3 regions of the Erwinia sp. AnSW2-5 genome follow, and region 3 is predicted to be linked to each of the others. Evidence: predicted binding sites of a transcription regulator. Region 3 holds the regulator's gene; each other region holds the start of a gene.
The links. Region 3 encodes PhoB, which activates phosphate uptake and scavenging genes when phosphate is short. Its sites were predicted from a motif close to CTGTCATAAAACTGNCNNAT; they were not measured.
Positions count from the first base shown of each region.

Region 1: the regulator PhoB is predicted to act here: its motif matches at 1,985-2,004, upstream of phnC (phosphonate ABC transporter ATP-binding protein).
Region 2: the regulator PhoB is predicted to act here: its motif matches at 2,620-2,639, upstream of glpT (glycerol-3-phosphate transporter).

Region 1 is NZ_JBJGXA010000012.1:48,419-53,745, reverse strand. It holds partial or broken gene phnE (phosphonate ABC transporter, permease protein PhnE) at 1-34, opposite strand, end outside; gene phnD (phosphonate ABC transporter substrate-binding protein) at 98-1,021, opposite strand; gene phnC (phosphonate ABC transporter ATP-binding protein) at 1,079-1,927, opposite strand; gene ACFL9S_RS11400 (MarR family winged helix-turn-helix transcriptional regulator) at 2,337-2,822, shown strand; gene ACFL9S_RS11395 (GNAT family N-acetyltransferase) at 2,849-3,694, shown strand; gene ACFL9S_RS11390 (class I SAM-dependent methyltransferase) at 3,787-4,563, shown strand; gene ACFL9S_RS11385 (FAD-binding oxidoreductase) at 4,560-5,327, shown strand, end outside.
Region 2 is NZ_JBJGXA010000017.1:21,492-26,818, reverse strand. It holds gene yigL (sugar/pyridoxal phosphate phosphatase YigL) at 1-20, shown strand, start outside; gene glpQ (glycerophosphodiester phosphodiesterase) at 64-1,113, opposite strand; gene glpT (glycerol-3-phosphate transporter) at 1,127-2,473, opposite strand; gene ACFL9S_RS13960 (DUF1456 family protein) at 2,835-3,308, opposite strand; gene metR (HTH-type transcriptional regulator MetR) at 3,429-4,367, opposite strand; gene metE (5-methyltetrahydropteroyltriglutamate--homocysteine S-methyltransferase) at 4,503-5,327, shown strand, end outside.
Region 3 is NZ_JBJGXA010000031.1:165,846-171,172, forward strand. It holds gene ACFL9S_RS18995 (SbcC/MukB-like Walker B domain-containing protein) at 1-1,564, opposite strand, end outside; gene sbcD (exonuclease subunit SbcD) at 1,561-2,784, opposite strand; gene phoB (phosphate response regulator transcription factor PhoB) at 2,997-3,686, shown strand; gene phoR (phosphate regulon sensor histidine kinase PhoR) at 3,710-5,023, shown strand; gene ACFL9S_RS19015 (PstS family phosphate ABC transporter substrate-binding protein) at 5,043-5,327, shown strand, end outside.

The DNA.
Region 1 (5,327 bases), on a different contig from region 3:
GCTGGTAATAGCGTTCAAAATCGGGATGTGTCATGCGGATACCTGAGTGAAGGGTCGACGGCTGCCGACCCTTATCAGCGGAGATGCGAGCGGGTGATTAACGGGCTTTGGTCAGCGCACGTTTCATATCGATGATCGCCTGATAGTCAGCCACCGTCGCCGGGCCGATATGCTGGGCGCCACCCACGGCTTTGACGAAGCAGCTGTGATGCTCGGTATCCAGCTTTTTGATAGCAGTCACCAGCTTCGCTTTGAAATCAGCAGGCAGTTTATTGCTGACCAGCACCGGGCCGTTCGGGATCAGCGGTGACTGCCAGATGATACGGATTTTTTTCATCAGGTCCGGGTTACCGGCACGGATCATACGGGTGAATGCACCGCTGGTGTAACCGGTGTTGTAATCACCGATCATCGAAGCCCAGGTCACTGCGCCTTCGAACTGGCCGTTCAGCACGCCCAGAACATCCTGCTCGTGGCCACCGGAGAAGGTCACGCTGGAGAAGTGGCCTTTGTATTTGTCATCCACCGAACCGCCAAACTCTTTCTTGAAGCTTTCGTTCGGGATCAGGAAGCCAGAGGTGGAATCCGGATCGGCCATACCGAATGATTTGCCTTTCAGGTCAGCCAGTGTTTTGTACGGGCTGTCGGCTTTCACCACCACGACGGAGTGATAACCGCGTGATTTATCGGCATCATCCACCACAATTCCAACCACATCGACGGCTTTCGGGTCGTTGATGTAGACCGAGGCATACGACGACGGTGACATGCTCAGCACCATATCCACCTTGCCGCCGATCAGGCCCTGGATCACGCCAGAATAGTCAGACGAATTACGCAGTTTGGTATCAACATTCAGCTCTTTGTCGAAGAAGTCTTTCACGCACTGGTTATCACCAATCTGCTGCGTGGCATTCTGACCGCCGAGGATACCTAAATTCAGTTCTTTTGGTGCGTCAGCGGCAGAGACGTTCGCTGCCATCACACTGCCAATTACCGCTGCGAGAATCATTTTTTTCATTGCTGAGTTCCGTGTCCCATAAAAGTGTTATTGCCCATCATTCCTGTGGTGAAACCGTCAGGCGTGGTGAGCATCGTTAAGTTCAGAGTTTTCGTCGCCATACAACACATGCAAAAGATCATCGGTCAGTTCTGACGGATGGCCGTCAAACACAATGCGGCCCTTAGCGACGCCAATGGCACGCGTACAGTATTCTTTCACCAGCTCCACCGAGTGCAGGTTTACCATCACGCTGATGCCGTTTTCACTCACCTGACGCAGCACATCCATAATGCGGCGGGTGTTTTTCGGGTCGAGCGAGGCAACTGGCTCATCGGCCAGCAGGATTTTCGGGTTCTGCATCAGCGCACGGCAGATCGCTACGCGCTGCATCTGTCCACCGGAGAGATTTTCCGCACGCTGCAAGGCCTGAGGCAGCATGTTCAGCCACTCCAGCAGGCCAATGGCGCGGGCGCGGTCGGCATCAGGGAAGATTTTAAAGAAGGATTTCAGCGTCGAGGTCTGGCTCAGGCGGCCCAGCAGGACATTGGTCAGCACATCCAGCCGCGGCACCAGGCAGAAATCCTGGAAGATCATGCCGCATTCGCTGCGCCACTGGCGCATCTGCCGGGTGTTCAGCTCAACAATGTTCTGTTGTTTGCCATTGTCATTAAAGTGAAGGATGGCCCCTTCGCTGGCCGGGATGGTGCCGTTCAGCACGTGCAGCAGCGTTGATTTTCCTGCGCCGCTGCGGCCAATCACGGCCACCAGTTCTCCTGCGTGCAGGTCAAAGTTGATGTCCTGCAATACGCGCGTCTGTGTGCCGTAAGATTTTCCGAGTCCATTAACTGCCAGCACTTTTGCACGACGCTCCACGTGGGGGATCGCCTGCTGCTGGGGGGCAATTTTTAACAGTGCCTGTGCCATGTGTTGTCCATTATCAGGTTGCGCGTTATCCGCTGTGCGCCCTATTAACCACATGTGCGATGAAAGTTTAATGACAAAGGGGTGATGGAAGCGTGACAGGCAGTGACCCGGTGGGTACTCACGCTCAGTGTTTTTAAGATAAAAATATTTGCGTGATCCCTGCATTAACGTAATGGGTTTTCTGCCAGATTGTCACGCCATTATGGTTTTATACTCGGCTTCCTATTCTGGTTCTAAACGTATCGTATAGCGTTATTATTGGTAAGTTCACCAGTAAAATTGTTCACGTCCCTGCCTGCAAGTATTCATGTAAATACTTATAAAGCATTTCTTGACATATAATGAAACTTTCAGCTACCCTTCTTGTTAGCCGCCTAACTAGTTTGAATCACCCAAAGAGATCTTTAACGTGAAGTTGGAAAAAAAATATAGCTCGCTAACCAATATAATAAAAAAGCGAGGAGTGATAGATATCGACGCCGTGAATGCCTGTTTTAAACTTCTTTCCGCCGGGAACAGAATTGACAAGGAATGTGCTCAGCGTTTAGGGCTTCACCAGCTATCTGAAGGTCGTTTTATGGTGCTCGCCTTGCTGTCCGAGTATGAGGTGTTATCACCATTAGAAATAGCCAATTTCAGTGGCGTGACAAAACCCACTATCACATCGTTAATCGCCTCGCTGGAAAGAGAGTGCCTGATAAAAAGAAACAATGTGCCTACCGATGGCCGGAAAATTGAAATATCGTTAACTGGAGAAGGCAGTGACTTAATCAATAAAATATTCGAGGAGCATAGCCACTGGATTGTTAACATAACGAAAAACTTAACAGAGTCAGAGATGAAAACGTTAGTCAGCATCCTGGATAAAATGTTTATGAATACCTCTGACGACTAATTTTTTTGGAAATTAAGGATGATTACATGTACAAGGACAGAAAGCACCAACAACTATCCATACCATTGAATAAAATAGTCAACCCAGATGAAAAGATAAAAATAAAATTTGCCACCACATCTGAAGAGTTTATTGAAGCAATGCAGTTAATACATTGCGCATATGCAAAAAAGGGACTCATTACCAGCGATAAGAGGCAGCCCTACTTCTCACCTCATCTTGTTTTACCGAATAACAGACTTATCATTGCGACCAGAAGTGACTGTATCATTGGTACAATATCGCTAATTGAAGACTCTCCGATTGGCGTACCAATGGATAATATTCATGCAGCTGAAACGGCAGCACTGCGCAAGCAATGCACTAAATTTGCAGAAATAGGCTCATTCGCCATTACTCCAGAATTTCAGCATCACGGAATAAACCTGATACTCTACAAGGCTATTTTTATTTACGTTTGCAAGCATAGAAATATCGAATCAATCCTGATTGCGGTTCACCCAAGAGTGGCAGAGATCTATAAAGTTCTGTTTAAATTTGAGCAGATCGGTGCGATTCAGGAATACTCGACACTCAATAATGCAAAATCGATGCCCTTGAGAATAAACACTCACGATGCGATCGCTGCAATCAATAAGAATAACATTTTCCGTCAACATCGCAGCGATGAATGCATTGAATACCTGCTTGATCGAAACGATGAAATCGAACGTCAACATTATAAAAACAATCACAAAGGAGACCTGAAATACATTCCAATGTGGCAAGAACACCATATAAAAAAATACTTTGACGAATGCAGTATAAAAATTAAAAACCTTCCTGAAAAACAAAGAGTAATTATTAGCTGGTTATATCCAGCACTCAATTAACAAAAGGATTTGTTATGTTACTTCGTCTACTACCTTGCATCGCGAGGGAATTACTCCTGAGCCCAAATTTTATACGGGAACCAGAACCAGAGATGTTGATGGAAGATCGCCTCGGTGCTGCTGCCTATGATTTTGAAGGGAAAGAAGGCGTATTGCCTGGTGTCTATTATTACCAAATAATACAAATGTGTGGCCTGATTAAGGCGGGTGATACAGTAATGGATCTTGGTTGCGGCCCGTGCAATCTGCTTTGCATTCTCGCGCAGCTTAACCCTGAAAGTCAGTTTATTGGTGTGGACTTATCTGACGAGATGCTCGATATAGCGAGAAAAAATATAAAAGAAAAAAGAATCAGTAACATCACACTAATAAAAAATGATATAACCGACATCAAATCTGTTGCAAGTGGAAGTATAGATATAGCTATCTCGTCAATGGCCATCCATCATTTGCCAGACATTGACTCACTCAGAACATTATTTAAAGAGATAGAACGAATATTAACACCCGAAAAACGTGTTTATCTCTACGATTTTGGAAAAACCAAAAGAACAGAAACAATCGATTTCTTTCTGAGTACGGTCACAAATGATTTCGTGAGAGAAGATTACCGTAATTCCTTAAAAGCGGCATTCTCCCTGAATGATTTCAGAACCCTGACGCAACAGTATCTGGGTAAAAAGGCGCAGGTCTTCTCTACACGCATTGTCCCCATTATTGTCGTGATCAAAAGTCGATCACATGAGCTTACGGATGAACAAAAATGGCGACTTCGGACAATGATTGAAGCACTTAATGCTCAACAAAGAAACGATTTTAATATGCTTAAACTGTTTCTGCGCATGAGCGGAATGCGGAGTCTATTATGACAGAATTCATTGAGCAAACCAGGATGGCGCTCAGGACTGTCCTGCCAGAACATTGCATACTGACTGACAGGCATGAAACTGCGCCGTTTACTGTTGATACCTCATCTACTGTACAAAAAATAATTCTGGTGCTGCGCCCGGAAAATAAGGATCAGGTGCAGCAACTCGTCATTCTGGCAAACAGCATCAACTTACCGCTTTATCCCGTCAGCACAGGAAACAACTGGGGATATGGCACCAGTCAGCCGCCAAAACCAGATTGCGCGCTGGTGCTTTTAGATCAGCTAAAGGGAATAGATCTTGATGAAGAACTCAGCTTATTAACCGTTGAACCTGGCGTCACACAGGCTGATTTATATGACTATTTTCGCTCGCGCAACCTTGATTATATGGTGCCAACAACCGGTGCCGGCCCAAACTGCAGTATTGTTGGTAATGCGCTTGAGCGAGGATACGGCATCACTCCTGTAGCCGACCATTTTGCAGCAGTGACAGGGTTGGAAGCTGTCATGCCTGATGGTGAGATCTATCGTTCTCCTTTAATAGCATGCAATGTTTCTCCCTTATTGAAATGGGGAGTGGGTCCCTATCTGGATGGTATGTTTAGCCAGGGAAATATTGGGATAGTCACATCGGTCACACTTGTCGTTGAAAATAGACCTGAATCGATACAGATGCTCATCGCCAGGGTTAAATATGAACGACTGCCTCAGGCGATAACATCCATTCGTGTTTTATTAGCCAAAGCAAGAGGAAATATCGGT
Region 2 (5,327 bases), on a different contig from region 3:
GTCAGCTGTATAACGTGTAAACCGGTTGGGCCGATCATCTGTGTCGATCGGCCCGATACGATTTTAACGTTTTAAGAAGTGAACGGCTTTGTCCGGGAAATCGGTAAACAGGCCCTCGACTCCCGCTTTGTTGTACAGCAGGTCGTAAAGCTGATCGACGTTGCTGACATAAGGCGGCAGCTGGTCGGCGCGTACCGTGTACGGATGCACCACCAGATGATTGTGGTGCGCCTCTTTCACCATATCATTCAGCACCACATGGCCGGTTTTTGCACCCGGAGCCACCAGCATATGGTAATCCGGGCCGATCCCGTCGGCGTATTGAGCAATGGTTTTCATCGCACCCGGCGCGAACATCCAGTCGTAATCGTAGTTCACCCACTTCCCGTCGCGTTGCTCCTGAGTTTCATCCCATTTGGTATAAGCGATCAGCTGCACAAGCTTCAGGTTCATCCCACGCTGAGGTTCCAGTTCGGTCTTGATACGCTTCACTTCGTTATAATCGAAGCACTGCAAATAGACCTTATCGGTCTTACTGCTGTAACCATACTGCTTCAGGACATCCAGCACTTTGGCGGAAATATCTTTGCCTTCTTTGCGGTGGAACCACGGGGCTTTAATTTCGGTATAAATCCCGATGTCTTTGCCCGTTGAGTGGTTCAGACCCTGAATAAACTCCAGCTCTTCCTCAAAGGTATGAACGCGGAAATCCGATTTCCCCATCGGGAAGCGACCTGGGAAGGTCTGTACCTTTTTGCCGTTTTCAAGCGTAAATCCTTCGGTAAACGCCAGGCTCTTGATCTCGGCCAGGGTAAAGTCGATGGCGTAATAACGCCCGTCAGCCCGTGCGCGCTGGGGGAAACGCGTGGCCACATCCGTTACGCGATCCAGATAGTGGTCATGCAGCACCACCAGACGATCGTCTTTGGTCATCACCAGGTCCTGCTCAAGGTAATCTGCCCCCTGAGCATAGGCCATCGCTTTTGCGGGCAGGCTGTGTTCCGGCAGATAACCGCTGGCCCCACGATGCGCAATCACGACAGGTGAAGAACTCGCGGCTGTCGCCGCGAGAGAGGTGGTGAGAAGTAAGGTAGCGATAACGTTTTTCAACATAATGTTCCCTTAATCAGAGTGCGTTCAGACCCTGTTTATGTTTCTTCTCGCTGATCATGGTCATGATCAGCAGGATGACTGCCAGCACACAGCCGCCAATCATAATGATAAAACCGCCGTCCCAGCCGAAGTAATCGACGGTATAACCCACGATGGCACTGGCAGCAACGGACCCGCCGAGGTAGCCAAACAGACCGGTAAAGCCTGCCGCAGTTCCCGCCGCTTTCTTCGGTGCCAGTTCAAGGGCATGCAGTCCAATCAGCATCACCGGGCCATAAATCAGGAAGCCGATGATCATCATACAGGCCATGTCCATGCCAGGATTGCCTGCCGGGTTCATCCAGTACACCACGGTTGCAATGGTCACCAGGATCATAAAGAACACCCCGGTGGCACCACGGTTACCTTTAAAGACTTTATCCGACATCCAGCCGCACAGCAGCGTACCCGGGATACCTGCGTACTCGTAGAAGAAGTAGGCCCACGATGATTTATCCAGTGTGAAGTGTTTCACTTCTTTCAGGTAAGTCGGTGACCAGTCGAGGATGCCGTAGCGCAGCAGATAAACAAATACGTTAGCCAGCGCGATGTACCACAGCAGTTTGTTAGGCAGGATGTACTGCATAAAAATCTGCTTCGCCGTCAGCTCTTCTTCATGCTTCTCATCGTAGTTCGGCGGATAATCGTTTTTGTACTCCTCAATCGGCGGCAGACCGCACGACTGTGGCGTGTCACGCATCAGCGCGAAGGCAATGATGGCGATAAGAATGGCACCAAAAGCAGGCATATACAGCGCCGCTTTCCAGTCGTTAAACCAGGCCATACCGAGCAGGAACAGCAGCGGAGGAATACCCCCTCCGACGTTGTGCGCACAGTTCCAGACGGAAACGATGCCGCCACGTTCTTTCTGCGACCACCAGTGAACCATCGTACGCCCGCACGGCGGCCAGCCCATGCCCTGGAACCATCCGCACAGGAACAGCAGAACAAACATCACCATAATGCTGGACGTCGCCCACGGGACAAAGCCCATAAACAGCATCACGGCAGCGGCCAGGATCAACCCGGCAGGCAAGAAGACGCGAGGGTTAGAGCGGTCAGAGACCGAGCCCATGATGAATTTTGAAAAACCGTAAGCGATAGAGATACCGGACAGCGCAAAACCCAGATCGCCACGCGAGAAGCCCTGTTCAATCAGATAGGGCATCGCCAGGGCGAAGTTTTTACGCACCAGATAGTAGGCAGCATAACCGAAGAAGATCCCCAGAAAAATTTGCCAGCGTAGTTTGCGATAGAGCGGGTCAATGCGGCTGTCATCAACGCGAGGTTGATGCGCTGCAGGTTTGAAAAAACGTAACATTGTGGCCTCCCATGGCTCGAAAGACTGACATTCACTTTCGAATGATCAGTTAAAAAAAATATTTCTCTGTCACAGCCGTATCAGGTGTTCTATTCCGCGCATAGCGTAGTCGTTATCAGAACAAGTGACTGTGAAGAAGGGCGCAAATGTTACAGTTTTATGACGAAATGGCTATGGCTGTATCACAATATGGTGATTTATTTTCGTTGTGGAACTATAAACTGTGATTATAGTCACATTTGTAAGCCTGAATGATGAGGGTGGTTTCGTTTCGTGAGTGATTTTGTTCTAAAAGGAAGGTGGCGGTGGGAGGAAGCAGAGATTAACGCCAGCAGGTGGCGTTAATCAGTCAGTCGGTCGCTTACGCTTTCTTCACCGGACGGATTTTCATCGTCAGGCCTTTGAGGAAGTTGCGCAAAATTTGATCGCCGCATTCGCGGTAATTTTTATGACCCGGTTTACGGAAGATCGCCCCAATTTCTGACTGTCCTACCGCGAAATCGGCGCTTTTCAGCAGTTCCAGAATGTCGGTGGTTTTCAGATCGAAGGCCACACGCAGTTTCTTCATCAGGATGTTGTTAGTCATCTTGCGTTCGATGGACGGCGCAGGCGCGTCTTCACTTTTGCCACGGCGTTCAAAAATCAAACCATTCAGAAAGTAACCCATGATGACATCGGGGCAGGGGCGATAGCCGGCTTCATCCTCTTTTTTCAGGAAGCTGTGCACTTCGGCTTCTGTTACTTCGCTCTCTGCCAGCGCCAGAATGCTCACAACTTTAGCATCGCTTAAATTCAGCATGTAACGCACGCTGCGCAGGACATCGTTATTGGTCATAGGGACTCTCTGTAGTGAAACAATTGCAGTGAGTGCAGTATAACCCGTCGCCCTTCAGGCTGCATCTGCGTTAGCGCCCCGCGCTGACCTGCGGTCAGCGTGCAACGCCGCTGCGCGTATTCAGGGATGGCTGACGGAAGGATGTGGCACACCAGGACGGGACGCATCACGTACCCGAGGCAGATGATCGCAGGCGTGCTGGCGGGCGGAACGAATAAAGGCTTCTACCACGGGCTGACGCTGTTCACCGTCGCGCACTGCCGCATACAGGCGGCTCCACAGACCCTCTCCCAGCGTTTTTGTCACCACCAGTCCCTGATGCTCAAAACTCTCCACGACCCAGTGTGGCAACGCAGCAATCCCCATTTGTGCCGACACCATCTGAATCAGCAGCAGCGTGTTATCCACGCTTTTCAGCGTTGGGCTGACATCGGCAGGCTGTAAGAAATGACGCCAGATATCCAGGCGCTGGCGCTGAACCGGATAAATCATCAACACCTCACTGGCCAGATCTTCTGGTGAGATATGCGCCTTTTGTGCCAGCGGGTGATCCGGTGCCAGCACCAGGCGGACTTCGAAATCAAACATCGGTGAATAAAACAGTCCACTGCGCGGCAGAATATCGGAGGTCAGCACCACATCCAGCTCTCCCTGTTGCAGGGCGGGCTGCGGGTCAAACGTCATCCCCGATTTGAAATCCATCACCACCTGCGGCCAGCTCTTACGGAAGTTGTTCAGCGCCGGGGTCAGCCACTGGATACAGCTGTGGCATTCAATCGCAATGCGTAACGTTGTCTGGTGAGGTTCATGGCAGGCCTGCAAGGCCTGTTGGATTTGCGGCAGCACCTGTTCCGCCAGCTGCAGCAAAATTTCTCCCTGCGGCGTGAAACGCAGCGGCTGGCTTTTACGCACAAACAGACGGAAACCCAGACGTTGCTCCAGGTCGCTGAACTGATGAGATAACGCTGACTGCGTTTGATGAAGCTGGGCCGCCGCCGCCGCCAGCGAACCTGTCGTTCGCAGCGCCTGCAACGTCCGCAGGTGTTTAAGTTCGATCATGAGAGTCCTTCACATCGACAGTGAATATTTTGCGCTTGTAGTGAATACAGTACCTGCACAATATAGCGGTGTAAACATCTGGACGTCTAAATGCTTGGCGTTACCGGTTAAGAACAATTTAATGAGGCACAACTGATGACTATTCTGAACCATACTCTCGGATTTCCCCGCGTTGGTCTGCGTCGCGAACTGAAAAAAGCGCAGGAAAGTTACTGGGCAGGCACCATCAGCCAGGACGATCTGCTGACGACCGGCCGTGAGCTTCGCGCACGCCACTGGCAACAGCAGAAAGACGCAGGCGTGAATCTGCTGCCGGTTGGTGACTTCGCCTGGTACGATCATGTCCTGACCACCAGCCTGCTGCTGGGGAATGTTCCGGCGCGTCACCAGAATAAAGATGGCTCAGTTGACCTCGATACGCTGTTCCGCCTCGGCCGTGGCCGTGCCCCAACCGGTGAACCCGCCGCCGCTGCCGAAATGACCAAATGGTTTAACACCAACTATCACTATATGGTGCCAGAGTTTGTTCAGGGTCAGCAGTTCAAACTGACCTGGACCCAACTGCTGGACGAAGTCGACGAAGCGCTGGCGCTTGGCCACAAAATCAAACCGGTATTACTGGGACCGGTGACGTATCTGTGGCTGGGTAAAGTGAAAGGGGATCAGTTTGATCGCCTCAGCCTGCTGAAAGACATCCTGCCGGTTTACCAGCAGGTGCTGGCCGAACTGGCTAAACGCGATATCGAATGGGTGCAGATTGACGAGCCAGCACTGGCGCTTGAACTCCCTGCCGAGTGGCTGGCCGCTTTCAAACCCGCTTATGAGGCATTGCAGGGGCAGAGCAAACTGCTGCTGACCACCTATTTCGACAGCATCGGTCAGAACATCGACACCATTACGGCATTGCCCGTTCAGGGTCTGCACGTTGACCTGGTCCACGGTAAAGATGATATCTCCACG
Region 3 (5,327 bases):
ACTTCTCTTTCCAACTCGCTCGCAGGGTAAGTAACTGCTCACTGTTTTGCTGGATCTGTTGCGTCAGCGCCTGGCGTTCCTGCTGTAAGCGCGTGCGGCGCGTATGCAACTGCTGCCACTGCGGGAGCAGGGTAGCCAGTAATAGCCGCTGCGGGCGCTGGCGTGCGAACTGTTCCAGCGTGGCGCGCAGCGTCTCCTCCGGGTGCTGCTGTTGCAGCGGGGCCAGCTGTTGCTGGGCCTGATCGAGGTGGGTCTGTGCGGCGGTCAGCTGCTGCTGTAACGGTGCCTGCTGCTGCTGTCGCTGCTGGCTGGCCTGCTCATATTCCTGCACCTGCCGATGCTGGGCCTGACATCGCAGGCGCTGTGCGGTTAGTGACTGCTCACTTTCCTGCTGCTGGCTAAAGCGTTCGCGCCACAGCGGCAGATGTTCACCGTAATGGGCAAACTGCGGATGCGCCTCGCGCCAGGCGTTCAACTGCTGCTGCTGTGCCTGCTTATCCTGTTGAGCCTGCTGGTTTTTTGCGCTTTCCTGCTGGCGTGCGCTCAGTGCGAGTTGGTGTTCACTGCGCTCACGCTCCAGCTGCTGTTGCTGTTCGCGCAAAGTGCTCAGCTGTAAATCAAGCGGCAGAACCTGTTCGGCAATCAGGGTTTCCTGCTGCAGGCGCAGCGCCTGATGTTGCGCCTGTGCCTGTACCACCTGCTCCTGCTGCTGCGTGGCGACGATGAGCGCCTGCTGTGCCTGCTCTCGCTGTTGATCCAGCTGCTGTGCGCTGGTGGTCAGCTGTTGCTGCTCCCGTTGCAGGCGTTCAATCTGTTGCAGTTCCTGACTTTTTTTCTGCTGGATTTGCTGTTGTGAAGTGAGCGCCTGCTCCTGCTCTACGCTTTGTGCCAGCTGGCTGTTCAGGTCAGTTTTCTGCTCTTCGCTCAGCAAACTCATGCCGCTGGACTGGGCGCGCAGGGTATCCAGCGTCACCTTCGCCTGTTTATGGCGATCAAACACCGCCGCCGACAGTCGGCCGTATATTTCGGTACCGGTCAGTTCTTCCAGCAGCTCGGCACGTTTATTGGCATCGGCGTTGAGGAAGGCAGCAAACTGCCCCTGTGACAGCATCATCGATTTGGTAAAGCGTTCGAAGTCCAGCCCGGTCAGGCTGGCGATCATTTCCAGCTTATCTTTGACTTTATCGGCGACGATTTGGTTATCGTCACAGCGCGCCAGTTCAACGCGCGGTGCCTGCAAGTTGCCATCGGCGGCACCGCGTGCGCGGTTCTGGCTCCAGAAGGCGCGCCAGGCGACGCCTTTCACCTCAAATTCCACTTCTGCCAGACATTCGGCAGTGTCGCGCGTCATCAGGTCATTTTGTGACTGAGTAATGCCTTTCAGGCGCGGTGTTTCGTGATACAGCGCAAGGCAGATGGCATCCAGCAGGGTGGTTTTGCCTGCGCCCGTCGGGCCAGTAATGGCGAACAGGCCGTTGCTGGCAAAAGGTTCTGCGGTGAAGTCGATTTTCCACTCACCCTTCAGCGAGTTGAGGTTTTTAAAGCGCAAGGTCAGGATTTTCATGATGGCTGCTCCTCATGGCGCACGGCTTCCAGCGTCTGGGCAAACAGCGCTCTGGCGCGTTCCAGCCGTTCAGTATCCTCGGCTTCCAGCGCCAGACGGCGGGAAAACACCTCTTCCACGCTCAACTCGTTCAGGGTTTCGTTGTTCTGCCGGGCGATCACCTGCTCCCGCTGTTCACGGCTGCGACGCAGCAGCACCACTTCTACGGGCAGGGGTTCGGTCAGTTCCTGGATACGGCGCTGTAGCTCACTGAGGTAAGCATCGGTGACGATTTCAATGTCCAGCCAGACGGTGCCACCCTGCGGATCGGCCGTGAGTGCTGCCAGCTGCTGCTCAATCTGTTCCAGAGAGCCTTTGATCATCTGCATCGGCTGGAATAACGGGATCGGTAAGGCTTCGACGGCGCTGAGTTTGCCGTCGCTGAAGTCGACCTGAAACACGCTTTTGGCTTTACCCAGCTCATCAAAACTGAGTGGGATTGGGGAGCCGCTGTAGCGAATATGATCGCTGTCGGCAATGCGCTGGGCGCGATGGATATGCCCCAGGGCGATATAGTCCGCAGGGGGGAAACAGTCGGCGGGGAAGGCATCCAGCGTGCCGATGTAGATATCACGCACCGCATCGCTTTTGGTTACGCCCATCGTGGTCAGATGGCCGGTAGCAATAATCGGTAGCGTCAGGCCCAGCGCATCGCGCTGTTTCAGGGCTTCCTGCCAGCACTGCTGATAGTGTTCCGTAATGGCTTCCAGCAGGCTTTGCTGCTTTTCGCGCCCTGACTGCCCGCTCTGGCTGCGCAGAATATCGCGTGGACGTAAAAACGGAATGGCGCACAGCAGCGCCCCCGGCTGGCCGTCGCGGCGATTGAGAACCAGCACCTGTTGACGCACATCGTCGCAGGCGGCGGCGATCACCCGGGTATTGAGGCAGGCCAGCAGCTCGCGCGATTCATTCAGCATGGCAACCGAATCGTGATTGCCGCCCAGTACCACCAACTGACAGCCGGTTTGCTGAAGCTTGACCACGAAGCGGTTATACAGCTCACGCGCGTAGCTCGGCGGAGAGCCGGTATCAAAGATATCGCCCGCCACAATAATCGCATCCGCCTGCTGTGCTTCTGCTTTCTCCAGCAGCCAGTCAAGGAATGCCTGGTGCTCGGCTGCCCGGCTTTTGGTGTAGAAAAACTGGCCAAGATGCCAGTCGGCAGTATGAATGATGCGCATGGGGGTCCTTTCATGGCGAAAAGCGTGGTGAGTATTATACCTGTCCTGCCTCTCGAATTATTCAGGCCCGATAAACATATTGATGAGGTAGAGATTTTATTTAATTTCATCAATGCTTTTAGGGGGTGCTTTTTTCATAAAAGTGTCATAAAACTGACGCATAATGGCGCCGCATATCCCCGTGACAACCTGTCACAGTAGCAGGAGCAATAATGGCTAAGCGCATTCTGGTGGTTGAAGATGAAGCCCCAATCCGTGAGATGTTGTGTTTCGTTCTGGAACAAAATGACTATCAACCGATCGAAGCCGAGGACTATGACAGCGCAGTCAGTATGCTCATTGAGCCGTGGCCAGATTTAATCCTGCTGGACTGGATGTTACCGGGTGGTTCCGGCATTCAGTTTATTAAGCACCTGAAGCGTGAAGCGATGACCCGTGATATTCCGGTGATGATGCTGACTGCGCGTGGTGAAGAAGAAGATCGCGTCCGTGGCCTTGAAGTGGGTGCCGACGATTACATTACCAAACCCTTCTCACCGAAAGAGCTGGTGGCACGTATTAAAGCGGTGATGCGCCGTATTTCACCGATGGCGGTGGAAGAGGTGATTGAGATGCAGGGGCTGAGTCTTGATCCGTCATCGCATCGCGTGATGTCCGATACGCAGCCGCTGGAAATGGGGCCGACCGAATATAAACTGCTGCACTTCTTTATGACGCATCCTGAGCGCGTCTACAGCCGTGAGCAGTTGCTAAACCATGTCTGGGGAACTAACGTTTACGTCGAAGATCGTACCGTTGATGTACACATTCGTCGCTTACGTAAGGCACTGGAACTGACCGGGCACGATCGTATGGTGCAGACGGTTCGCGGAACAGGGTATCGTTTCTCTGCACGCTATTGATTGTTCGCGCTGGAGTCTGAACCGTGTTGGAACGCCTCTCCTGGAAGAGATTATTGTTTGAGCTGCTGCTTGCCGGTTTGCCCGCGTTACTGCTCGGGCTGCTGGTGGGTTGGCTCCCCTGGCTGCTGTTAATCTCAGTACTCTGTGTGCTGGGTTTTCATTTCAACAACTTACTTCGACTCTCTCACTGGCTGTGGGTCGACCGCAGCATGACACCTCCCAGCGGCCGTGGCAGCTGGGAACCGCTGTTTTACGGCCTGTATCAAATGCAGGCGCGTAATCGTCGTCGCCGTCGTGAACTCGGTCATCTGATCAAACGTTTTCGTAGCGGTGCAGAATCTCTGCCTGATGCGGTGGTACTGACCACCGAAGAGGGGACGATTTTCTGGTGCAACGGCCTGGCTCAGCAGATGCTGGGGCTGCGCTGGCCGGAAGATAACGGCCAGAATATCCTCAACCTGCTGCGTTACCCGGAGTTTACCCGCTATCTGCGTCAGCGTGATTTTTCACGCCCGCTCACGCTGGTACTGAACAGCCATCGTCATCTGGAATTCCGTGTGATGCCTTACAGCGAAGGGCAATGGCTGCTGGTGGCGCGTGATGTTACCCAGATGCACCAGCTGGAAGGCGCGCGGCGTAACTTCTTTGCCAATGTCAGCCACGAACTGCGCACGCCGCTCACCGTGTTGCAGGGCTATCTGGAGATGATGAACGATTCCGTGCTGGAGGGCAGCCTGCGTGATAAGGCGCTGCACACCATGCAGGAACAGACCAAACGCATGGACAGCCTGGTGAAACAGCTGCTGACCTTGTCGCGCATTGAAGCTGCTCCAGCGCTCGATTTGCAGGAAACCGTGGACGTGCCGATGATGCTGCGGGTGTTGCAGCGTGAAGCGGAAACGCTCAGTAACGGTCGCCACGATATTTATTTCCATACCGACCCGCATTTGCGCGTGTTTGGCAATGACGAGCAACTGCGCAGTGCGATTTCCAATCTGGTGTATAACGCGGTTAACCATACGCCGGATGGCACGCGGATTGATGTCAGCTGGCTACGTAGCCCGCAGGGGGCACAGTTTAAGGTGAAAGATAATGGGCCAGGGATTGCACCGGAACACCTGCCTCGTCTGACGGAGCGCTTCTATCGCGTTGATAAAGCGCGCTCCCGACAGACCGGCGGCAGCGGGTTAGGTCTGGCTATCGTGAAACATGCGCTCAGCCATCACAATACGCGCCTGGATATCAGCAGCACGCCCGGCGCTGAAACCTGTTTCAGCTTTCAATTGCCACCAAGGTTGATTGTCAGTGCTGAACTATCCGAGAATGCGCTGCATTGAGTCTCACGGAACCCATGCAATGAAAATGTTAATCGCGCTGGCGCTGTTGCTGGTCAGTTCGCAGGTCCCGGCGAAACAGGGCATGCTGGCGGGGAATCTCACCAGCGTTGGCTCGGATACGCTGGGTAACCTGATGGCGCTGTGGGGCGAGAGTTTTAATCGTCAGTATCCCGGTGTCAATGTGCAGATCCAGGCGGCCGGTTCGTCAACCGCGCCGACCGCGCTGGCCGCGGGAGCGGCCCAGTTAGGCGCGATGAGCCGCCCGATGCAGGCCGTAGAACGTCAGCTGTTTGAAGACAGTTAC